Regions from separate parts of the Serratia sp. HNCC26DJ206 genome, predicted to be linked through region 3. Evidence: predicted binding sites of a transcription regulator. Region 3 holds the regulator's gene; each other region holds the start of a gene.
The links. The regulator PurR, encoded in region 3, represses purine synthesis genes. The targets are predictions, from matches to a motif close to CANGCAAACGTTTGCNTG.
Positions count from the first base shown of each region.

Region 1: purL (phosphoribosylformylglycinamidine synthase) is a predicted target of PurR. The motif match lies at 1,517-1,534, and genes of this name have one in related genera.
Region 2: purM (phosphoribosylformylglycinamidine cyclo-ligase) is a predicted target of PurR. The motif match lies at 1,803-1,820, and genes of this name have one in related genera.

Region 1 covers NZ_JBXUGP010000002.1:26,197-29,477, reverse strand. The annotation lists gene purL (phosphoribosylformylglycinamidine synthase) at 1-1,423, opposite strand, end outside; gene mltF (membrane-bound lytic murein transglycosylase MltF) at 1,700-3,160, shown strand; gene tadA (tRNA adenosine(34) deaminase TadA) at 3,161-3,281, opposite strand, start outside.
Region 2 covers NZ_JBXUGP010000002.1:155,906-159,186, reverse strand. The annotation lists gene uraA (uracil permease) at 1-732, opposite strand, end outside; gene upp (uracil phosphoribosyltransferase) at 936-1,562, opposite strand; gene purM (phosphoribosylformylglycinamidine cyclo-ligase) at 1,905-2,942, shown strand; gene purN (phosphoribosylglycinamide formyltransferase) at 2,942-3,281, shown strand, end outside.
Region 3 covers NZ_JBXUGP010000028.1:61,168-64,448, reverse strand. The annotation lists gene sodB (superoxide dismutase [Fe]) at 1-315, shown strand, start outside; gene cydH (cytochrome bd-I oxidase subunit CydH) at 375-464, opposite strand; gene purR (HTH-type transcriptional repressor PurR) at 787-1,812, shown strand; gene punR (DNA-binding transcriptional activator PunR) at 1,793-2,719, opposite strand; gene punC (purine nucleoside transporter PunC) at 2,834-3,281, shown strand, end outside.

The DNA.
Region 1 (3,281 bases), on a different contig from region 3:
GGTTGTCACGTTGTACCGAAGCAAAGTCCAGATCGGCATCAGACTGACCAGATGCCATAGAAGAGGCTGCACCGCCGCCTAAACCGATATTCATCGCCGGGCCACCCAACACCACCAGTTTGGCACCCACGGTGATTTCGCCCTTCTGCACGTGATCGGCACGGATGTTACCCAGACCGCCCGCCAGCATGATCGGCTTGTGGTAACCGCGCAGTTCAACACCGTTGTGGCTATTGACGCGTTCTTCATAAGTACGGAAGTAACCCACCAGCGCCGGGCGACCAAATTCGTTATTGAACGCAGCGCCCCCCAATGGGCCGTCGGTCATGATATCCAGCGCGGTGACGATGCGATCCGGCTTACCAAAATCCTGCTCCCATGGCTGTTCAAAACCAGGGATACGCAGGTTGGAAACCGAGAAGCCCACCAGACCGGCTTTCGGCTTCGCGCCGCGGCCGGTAGCCCCTTCATCACGGATCTCGCCACCGGAACCGGTAGCGGCACCCGGCCACGGCGAGATCGCCGTCGGGTGGTTATGAGTTTCTACTTTCATCAGGATATGTGCCTCTTCCTGATGATAGTCATAGAGGCCGTTTTCCGGCGCAGCAAAGAAGCGGCCCACCTGCGAACCTTCCATCACGGCGGCGTTGTCTTTATAGGCTGAAAGCACGTAGTCCGGCGTCTGTTCGAAGGTGTTTTTGATCATTTTGAAGAGCGATTTAGGTTGCTGCTCGCCGTCGATGATCCAATCGGCGTTGAAAATCTTGTGGCGGCAATGTTCGGAGTTAGCCTGCGCGAACATATACAGCTCGATATCCGTTGGGTTGCGCCCCAAACCGGTAAACGCATTCAGCAGGTAGTCAATCTCGTCCTGTGCCAGCGCCAGGCCGAGCTTCGCGTTGGCCTGCTCCAGTGCGCTGCGGCCTTGGCCCAGCATGTCGACCGTCTGATAAGGGGCGGGTTGGTGATGAGAAAACAGTTTTTCTGCCTGCTGCAACTCGCTGAAGACGGTTTCCATCATGCGATCGTGCAGCAACGCAGCCAGTGTCTGCCACTGGGTTTCATCAAGCGCAGGCGCGGTGACATAAAATGCCAAACCACGCTCAAGGCGAATCACCTGGGCCAGGCCACAGTTGTGCGCAATGTCGGTGGCTTTGGAAGACCAGGGGGAAATGGTGCCTGGACGCGGCGTGACCAGCAGCAGGCGGCCTTCCGGGGCATGTTCAGCGAGAGAGGGGCCATACTTGAGCAACCGCTGAAGCTTGGCATGTTCTTCAGCACTTAGCGGTGCGCTAACATCGGCAAAGTGGACGTATTCGGCGTAGATATCACTGACCGGGAGTTGAGCGTCCTGGCAGCGGGACAGCAGTTTGGCAATACGAAAAGCCGACAAAGCGGGCGAACCACGCAATATTTCCATAATCAAAGTTCTCTCGTCTTCGAAGCAACTGAACTTCAGTACTTCATTGGGCGCAACAGGGGAAAACGCGCGCCATTATAGAGAATCCGCGCCGCCGACGAAACCGTTTGCGTAGCTATTATTGATAAAAGCGCTTTCCGCTATCGATTTACCATAACGTGTCAATAAAGTTGCACGCTGACGTTTAGTTACGCAAAATGCCCCCAACACTGGTGATTTAACCATGATAAATCCCGTAATCCAGCTAACTGAAAGCGTGCATTTATTTGAGATAACTATTTGAAACGAATAAAAATAAATTACATTCTAATCGGTGTTGTCACCTTGCTTCTGGCACTCGCCCTGTGGCCCAATATTGCTTGGCGCGGTGGCTTGGGTGGCCAACTCGAAGCGATCAAATCACGGGGAGAGCTGCGGATCAGTACGTTGAATTCGCCATTAACCTATTTCACCACCAAGCAGGGGCCGAGTGGCCTTGACTATGAACTGGCAAAAAGCTTCGCCAACTATCTGGGAGTGAAACTGGTGGTGATCCCACACCAGAATATCAACGATCTGTTTGACGATCTGGATGATGATAACGCCGATCTGCTGGCCGCAGGTCTGATCTACAATCCGGATCGTCTCAGCCGCGCCAGCACCGGCCCGGCCTACTACTCGGTTTCCCAGCAAGTGGTTTACCGGCTCGGTACTTCGCGGCCAAAAACCTTTGCCGATATGAAAGGCAAGCTGGCGGTAGCTTCAGGCTCGGCGCACGTCAGCACGCTAAAACAGCTCAAGCAGAATAAATACCCCACCCTGAGTTGGGAAGCCTCGAGCGATCTCACCTCCAAGGAACTGCTGGAACAGGTCGCCGATGGCAAGCTTGATTACACCATTGGTGATTCCGTCACCATTGCTCTGCTACAGCGTATTCACCCACAACTGGCGGTGGCGTTTGACGTGACCGATGAAGAACCGGTGACCTGGTACCTGAAACGCAGCAGCGATAACAGCCTGTATGCCGCACTGCTGGATTTTTACAGCCAAAAAGTGGAGGACGGTACGCTGGCGCGGCTCGAAGAAAAATACCTTGGTCATGTGGGTAGCTTCGATTACGTCGATACCAGAACCTTCCTGTCGGCGATCGACTCAGTGCTGCCTAACTTCCGTTCATTGTTTGAAAAGCATGCCAATGAGATCGACTGGAAGTTGCTGGCAGCCATTGCCTATCAGGAATCCCACTGGAACCCGCAGGCCACCTCCCCGACCGGCGTGCGCGGGCTGATGATGCTGACACGCGCCACCGCCGATGGCTTAGGCGTCAATGATCGGCTTGATCCGGAAGAGAGTATTCAGGGTGGCGCTCTTTATCTGCAACGCCTGATGGCAAAAGTGCCGGACAGCGTACCGGAAGACGAACGTATCTGGTTCGCTCTGGCGGCCTATAACATGGGTTGGGGTCATATGCTGGATGCCCGCAAACTGACCAAAAGCCAGCAGGGCAACCCCGATCGTTGGGTGGATGTCAAACAGCGTCTGCCAATGCTCAGCCAGAAACGCTATTCCCCCTTACTGACCTATGGCTATGCCCGTGGTCATGAAGCCTATAACTACGTGGAAAATATCCGCCGCTATCAGGTCAGCCTGGTGGGCTATCTACAGGAAAAAGAGAAGAAGGCGGCGCAGGAAGCCATGAAACAGACTGAACTGGCGCAAGGTTATCCGGCGGTAGAAGCAAAACTGGCGCTGAACTACTGATTATTCTGGATCTTTCTCGCTACGCAGCGCCTGCTTCAGCGCTTTTTTCTGTTCACGGCGCCAACGGAAGAAGTTGCTGAGCGTCGCGGCGCACTCTTCTGCCAACACGCCCGCCACGATC
Region 2 (3,281 bases), on a different contig from region 3:
ACCAACGTGTTCGGCAATCACCACCAATGCCGCAGGCAAAATGGTGAAGATAGCAAACCATTCAAAACGCGGCGTATAGAAGGTTGGCAGCGCAAACCATGGCGCATTGATGATCGGAGACAGATCCACCACGCCCATAACGAACGACAGCGCATAGCCCACCAACACCCCGATCAGGATCGGAATGATGGCCAGGAAACCACGGAACAGCACCGAACCGAGCACGGTCACACCCAGAGTCACCAGGGAAATCGTAATGGTGGTGGTATCAGCAGAGGTGCCTTCGGCAGGCAGCAGCCCGGCCATATTGGCTGCCACGCCCGCCAGTTCCAAACCGATCACCGCCACGATGGCCCCCATTGCCGCTGGCGGGAAGATCACATCCAGCCAGCCGGTTCCGGCTTTTTTCACAATCAAGGCCACCAGGCAAAACAGCAGGCCGCACATGATAAAACCGCCGAGCGCCACTTCATAACCCAGCGGCAACAGCAGCAGCACCGGTGAAATAAACGCAAAGCTGGAGCCGAGATACGCCGGGATCTTGCCTTTACAGATAAACAGATACAGCAGCGTCCCAATGCCGTTGAACAGCAGCACCGTCGCCGGGTTGATCTTGAACAGTATCGGCACCAAAACGGTCGCACCAAACATGGCGAACAGATGCTGGAAGCTGAGTGGGATGGTCTGGAGTAACGGCGGGCGTTCATTAACGCCGATGGCGCGACGGGTCATGTATTTTTTCCTCTGAACTATTATCAGTTGTGTTGGCTTGATTATGAATGCTCTATGGATTTCAAGTTACAGCTAGGCGGCAAGGGCGATAATCCCCAGGAGCTTATGTTTAATAAGTGACTGGGGTTAGCGCCCGCAGCCAACAACGCTGTAGCTTGAAAGACGACGAGCATAAAAAAGCCGACTCTCTGGTCGGCTCGACGTTATTTTGTACCAAATATCTTATCGCCCGCATCACCCAGGCCAGGCACGATGTAGCCCTTCTCATTGAGGCACTGATCGATGGAAGCGGTATACAATTCAACATCCGGGTGCGCTTTCTCCAGCGCTTTGATCCCCTCTGGCGCAGCAACCAGCACCAGCACCTTGATGCTGGTACAACCCGCCTTTTTCAGCAGATCGATAGTCGCAATCATCGAACCACCGGTCGCCAGCATCGGATCAACCACCAGCGCCATACGCTCTGAAATGTTGGAGACCAGTTTCTGGAAATAAGGCACCGGCTCCAGGGTTTCTTCATCACGGTACACGCCCACTACGCTGATACGCGCACTCGGTACGTGCTCAAGCACCCCTTCCATCATGCCAAGCCCGGCACGCAGGATCGGCACCACGGTAATTTTTTTCCCTTTAATCTGCTCTACTTCAACTGGCCCGCACCAGCCTTCGATGGTCACTTTTTCAGTCACCAGATCGGCGGTCGCTTCATAGGTCAACAAACTCCCCACTTCAGAAGCCAGTTCACGAAAACGTTTGGTGCTGATGTCATGCTCGCGCATCAGACCAAGTTTGTGTTTAACCAGCGGGTGTTTCACCTCAACGATCTTCATCATTATTCTCCTATTAAGGCGGTTGACGGCCAAAAAAATCGCGGGATTATACCGCCTTTTCCCGCGTGCGCCACTACCAATAGCCGTATCGAGATCAACAAAAGATTGATAATTATTATATACCCAATAAACCTCGGGCAACGGTTTAGGGTAAGTGCATGAATCCGCAAACGCTGGTATGCCGCAGCGCCCAAGGCAACGGAAAGATGAAACGAAAAGTGGAAGCAGGCCGATAAGGCTCTCGCAAACGTTTGCTTGCGCTGTTAGAATTGCCGCGCCTTGTTCCGGAACCAACACCGGACGCACAGTTTTCAAACCGCAAACCGTCGTGGGGATCGCGCAGTGACCGACAAAACCTCTCTCAGCTATAAAGACGCAGGTGTCGATATCGATGCTGGCAACGCATTGGTAGACCGCATCAAAGGTGTAGTTAAACAGACCCGCCGCCCGGAAGTGATGGGTGGTCTGGGCGGGTTTGGCGCCCTGTGTGCGTTGCCGCAGAAATACCGCGAACCGATACTGGTTTCGGGTACCGACGGCGTGGGCACCAAGCTGCGTCTGGCGATGGACCTGAAACGCCACGACACCATCGGTATCGATCTGGTTGCAATGTGTGTGAACGACCTGGTGGTTCAGGGTGCTGAACCGCTGTTCTTCCTGGATTATTACGCCACCGGCAAACTGGACGTCGACACCGCGGCCAGCGTGATCACCGGCATCGCCGAAGGCTGTAAACAGTCTGGCTGTGCGCTGGTGGGTGGCGAAACCGCCGAAATGCCGGGCATGTACCACGGTGAGGATTATGACGTCGCCGGTTTCTGCGTCGGCGTGGTCGAAAAATCCGAGATTATCGACGGCAGCAAAGTGCAGCCGGGTGATGCGTTGATCGCATTAGGCGCTTCCGGCCCGCACTCCAACGGTTATTCGCTGGTGCGCAAGATCCTCGAAGTCAGCAATACCGATCCTACTCAAACCACGTTGGAAGGCCAATCACTGGCGGATCACCTGCTGGCACCGACCAAGATTTATGTCAAATCGGTGCTGGAGCTGATTGCCAAGGTTGAGGTTCACGCCATTGCTCACCTGACCGGCGGCGGCTTCTGGGAAAACATCCCACGCGTGCTGCCAGAAGGCATGCAGGCGGTGATTGATGAATCAAGCTGGCAGTGGCCGGCAATCTTCAGTTGGTTGCAGCAGGCAGGTAACGTCAGCCGCCATGAGATGTACCGCACCTTTAACTGTGGCGTAGGTATGGTGATTGCGCTGCCGGAAGACGCGGTTGAAGAAGCTATCGCTTTGTTGACCGCCGCCGGTGAAAAAGCCTGGAAGATCGGTAAACTGACCGCTTCTTCTGACGAACAACAAGTGATTATTCAGTGATGAAAAAGATTGTGGTGTTGGTCTCCGGCCAGGGGGGGAATCTCCAGGCGTTGATTGATGCCTGCCAGCAGGGCCGGATTGCCGCCAATATCGTGGCGGTATTCAGCAACAAAGCCCAGGCCTATGGCCTGCAACGCGCCGCAGAAGCCGGGATCGCCGCTCACGCGCTCGATGCCAAAGCCTTTGCCGACCGTGAAGCTTTTGACGCTGCACTGGCTGCAGCCATTGACCAGTATCAACCCGATCTGGTGGTGCTGGCCGGTTATATGCGCATTCTCAGCAACGCCTTTGTCCAGTACTATGCCGGGCGCATGCTGAATATCCATCCTTCACTGCTGC
Region 3 (3,281 bases):
CCAACGGGCGCAGTAGCCGCTGCGATCACCAAATCCTTTGGTTCTTTTGCTGCTTTTAAAGAGCAATTCACCGATGCCGCCGTGAAAAACTTCGGCGCGGGTTGGACCTGGCTGGTGAAAAAGGCGGATGGTACGCTGGCGATCGTTAGCACCTCAAATGCGGCAACCCCGCTGACCGGTGAAGACAAACCGCTGCTGACCGTTGACGTGTGGGAACATGCCTATTACATCGACTACCGCAATGCGCGTCCGAAATACCTGGAGAACTTCTGGGCATTGGTGAACTGGGCGTTCGTGGAAAAGAATCTGGCGTAATCGCTGGAGGTTGATAGCAAGGCGCAGCATGCTGCGCCTTTATTATTTCTTGGTATGAATCAGTTCAATGCGGCGATAAAACCGAAAACAATAATCATTGCTAAAGCACAAACGGTGGTAATCAATGACATCTTCAAATCGGTATCCATAACGACTCCCTATCAGATTGGCTTCACTAAGCATAAAATCCACACGATTAATGCGTCAAATCATTTTCACACAGTTCGTGACTAAAATCTTGTTATCATTTCCCAAGTTATAATGCCGAATAGATCTTCCACTTTGCGTCAATTTGGGACAAAATCCGCAGTTCACAACTGCGTACCGGCAAAATGCCCCTCCTGTTTAAGCGGCTTACGAACTCAGCACTAAAAACTCAGCTTCCGCTTCTCTGGAGAGAGATCTATGCAGGCAAACGATTAACATCATACTTACATGGCATAACATGTGAGTTCAGGAGTCATTCTTTACATGGCAACGATTAAAGATGTCGCCAAACGCGCTGGCGTGTCCACCACCACCGTTTCGCACGTCATCAATAAAACGCGTTTCGTCGCCGAAGAAACAAAAGAGGCCGTTCGGGCTGCGATCAAAGAACTGCACTACTCCCCGAGCGCGGTCGCACGCAGCCTGAAGGTTAACCATACCAAATCGATCGGTTTGCTCGCGACCTCAAGTGAAGCGCCCTACTTTGCTGAAGTGATCGAGGCGGTAGAGAACAGCTGCTATAGCAAAGGCTATACCCTGATCCTTTGTAACTCACACAATAACCTCGACAAACAGCGTGCCTACCTGGCGATGCTGGCGCAAAAGCGTGTTGATGGCCTGCTGGTAATGTGCTCGGAATACCCGGACCAGTTACTGGGCATGCTGGAGGATTATCGCAATATCCCCATGGTGGTGATGGATTGGGGTGCTGCACGCGGTGATTTTACCGATACCATTATCGATAACGCCTTTGAAGGCGGTTATCTGGCTGGCCGCTATCTGCTGGAACGTGGCCACCGTGATATCGGTGCTATTCCAGGGCAGTTATCACGCAACACCGGCGGCGGCCGCCATCAGGGCTTCCTGAAGGCGCTGCAAGAGGCCAACGTTGAGGTGCGTGAAGAGTGGATCGTCCAAGGGGATTTTGAACCCGATTCGGGTTACAAGGCCATGCACCAGATCCTGTCGCAGAAACACCGCCCTACGGCGGTATTTTGCGGAGGCGATATTATGGCAATGGGGGCGATCTGCGCCGCCGACGAACTGGGTCTGCGCGTCCCGCAGGATATTTCGGTGATCGGTTACGATAACGTGCGTAACGCGCGCTATTTCACCCCGGCGCTAACCACCATCCACCAGCCGAAAGAGCGCCTGGGGGAAATGGCTTTCACCATGCTGCTGGATCGCATTATCAGCAAGCGTGAAGAATCCCAAGTGATTGAAGTGCATCCAAAACTGATCGAACGCCGTTCCGTGGCCGATGGCCCATTTATCGATTATCGCCGCTAGTCTCTTCGCTCAACCACTCCTGGTTGAGCGTTTCACTATCCCCTAGATACTCCAGTAGCCAGGCCATCGCCGGTGATTGTGCGTTCTGCTGCCAGGTCAGGCAGCAGGCACTGGCGGGAAACGGCTCCTGCAATTGCAATGCCACCAGTTCACCGCTTTGTACCAATGGCAGTACGCGATGCGCGGGTACCATACCAACACACAACCCGCTGCGCAGGCAATCTACAGCGGAAACCCAGTCGGGGACGGTAAGCCGCCGCTGATTATCCAATGACCAGGTCACTCGCTTGGGCAAGTTGCGCGACGTATCCTCCAGCAATAGAGAAGGATATGGCCGCAGTTGATCGTTGCGCAGCAAACCGGTCAGACTGGCCAGCGGATGTGACGTGCTAACGACACACAACCAGTTCATAAAACCCATATCGCGAAAGGCAAAACCACCGCCCACCGGCACCGCACGCGTGGCACCGATCGCCATCTCGGCCCGGCCATCCACCAGCGCGTCCCACACGCCGTTGAACACTTCCGGTTGCACCATCAGTTCCACATCGGGGAAGTGGCGATAAAAATCCAGCACCAGTTGGCGACTGCGCTGCGGTTTAACAATGATGTCCACCGCGATTTTTAGCTGCCCGCGCCAACCATTGGCCACCTGCTGGCATTGACGACGCGTATCAAGCATTTTTTTGATAACAGTACGCGCTTCTTTTACAAACAGCGCACCGGCAGGCGTCAGTTCCACATCGCGATGGCGGCGTTCAAACAGCGGCACTGCCAGCCATTGTTCCAGTTGCCGCACGGTATAGCTTACCGCAGACGGCACACGGTGCAGCTCCTGTGCTGCCGCGCTAAAACTGCCGGTGCGCGCTACCGCATCAACGACATCGAGCGAATATTCAGACCACATCTCTTTTTGCCTTCAATTTTTTTAACAGCACCTAGCAAATATTACCGTTTCACAAGCAGAGATCCAGCCGGATACACTGGCCGGCGCTAAAAAACCTGCAATAAGAAAATGTTAATGAGAAATACCATGCAAAGTTTTGGATTTATGTTTTATCTCGCCGGCCTGAGTATGCTGGGCTATCTGGCCACCGATATGTATCTACCCGCCTTTGGTGCCATGCAACAGGATTTGCAAATCTCCGCCGGTGCCATCAGCGCCAGCCTGAGTATCTTTCTGGCTGGCTTCGCCTTTGCCCAACTGGTGTGGGGACCGCTTTCCGATAAGCTGGGCCGCAAGCCAGTTCTGCTGTTTGGTCTGGCGTTGTTTGCTCTCGGCTGCCTGGGGATGCTGTGGGTGCAAAATGCCGTGCAACTGTGGTCATTGCGTTTCATCCAGGCGATTGGGGTCTGCTCTGCCGCTGTAACCTGGCAGGCCATCGTGGTGGATCGCTATCGCGATGGTAAAGTTAACCGCATTTTCGCCACTATCATGCCATTGGTTGCGCTTTCTCCGGCACTGGCCC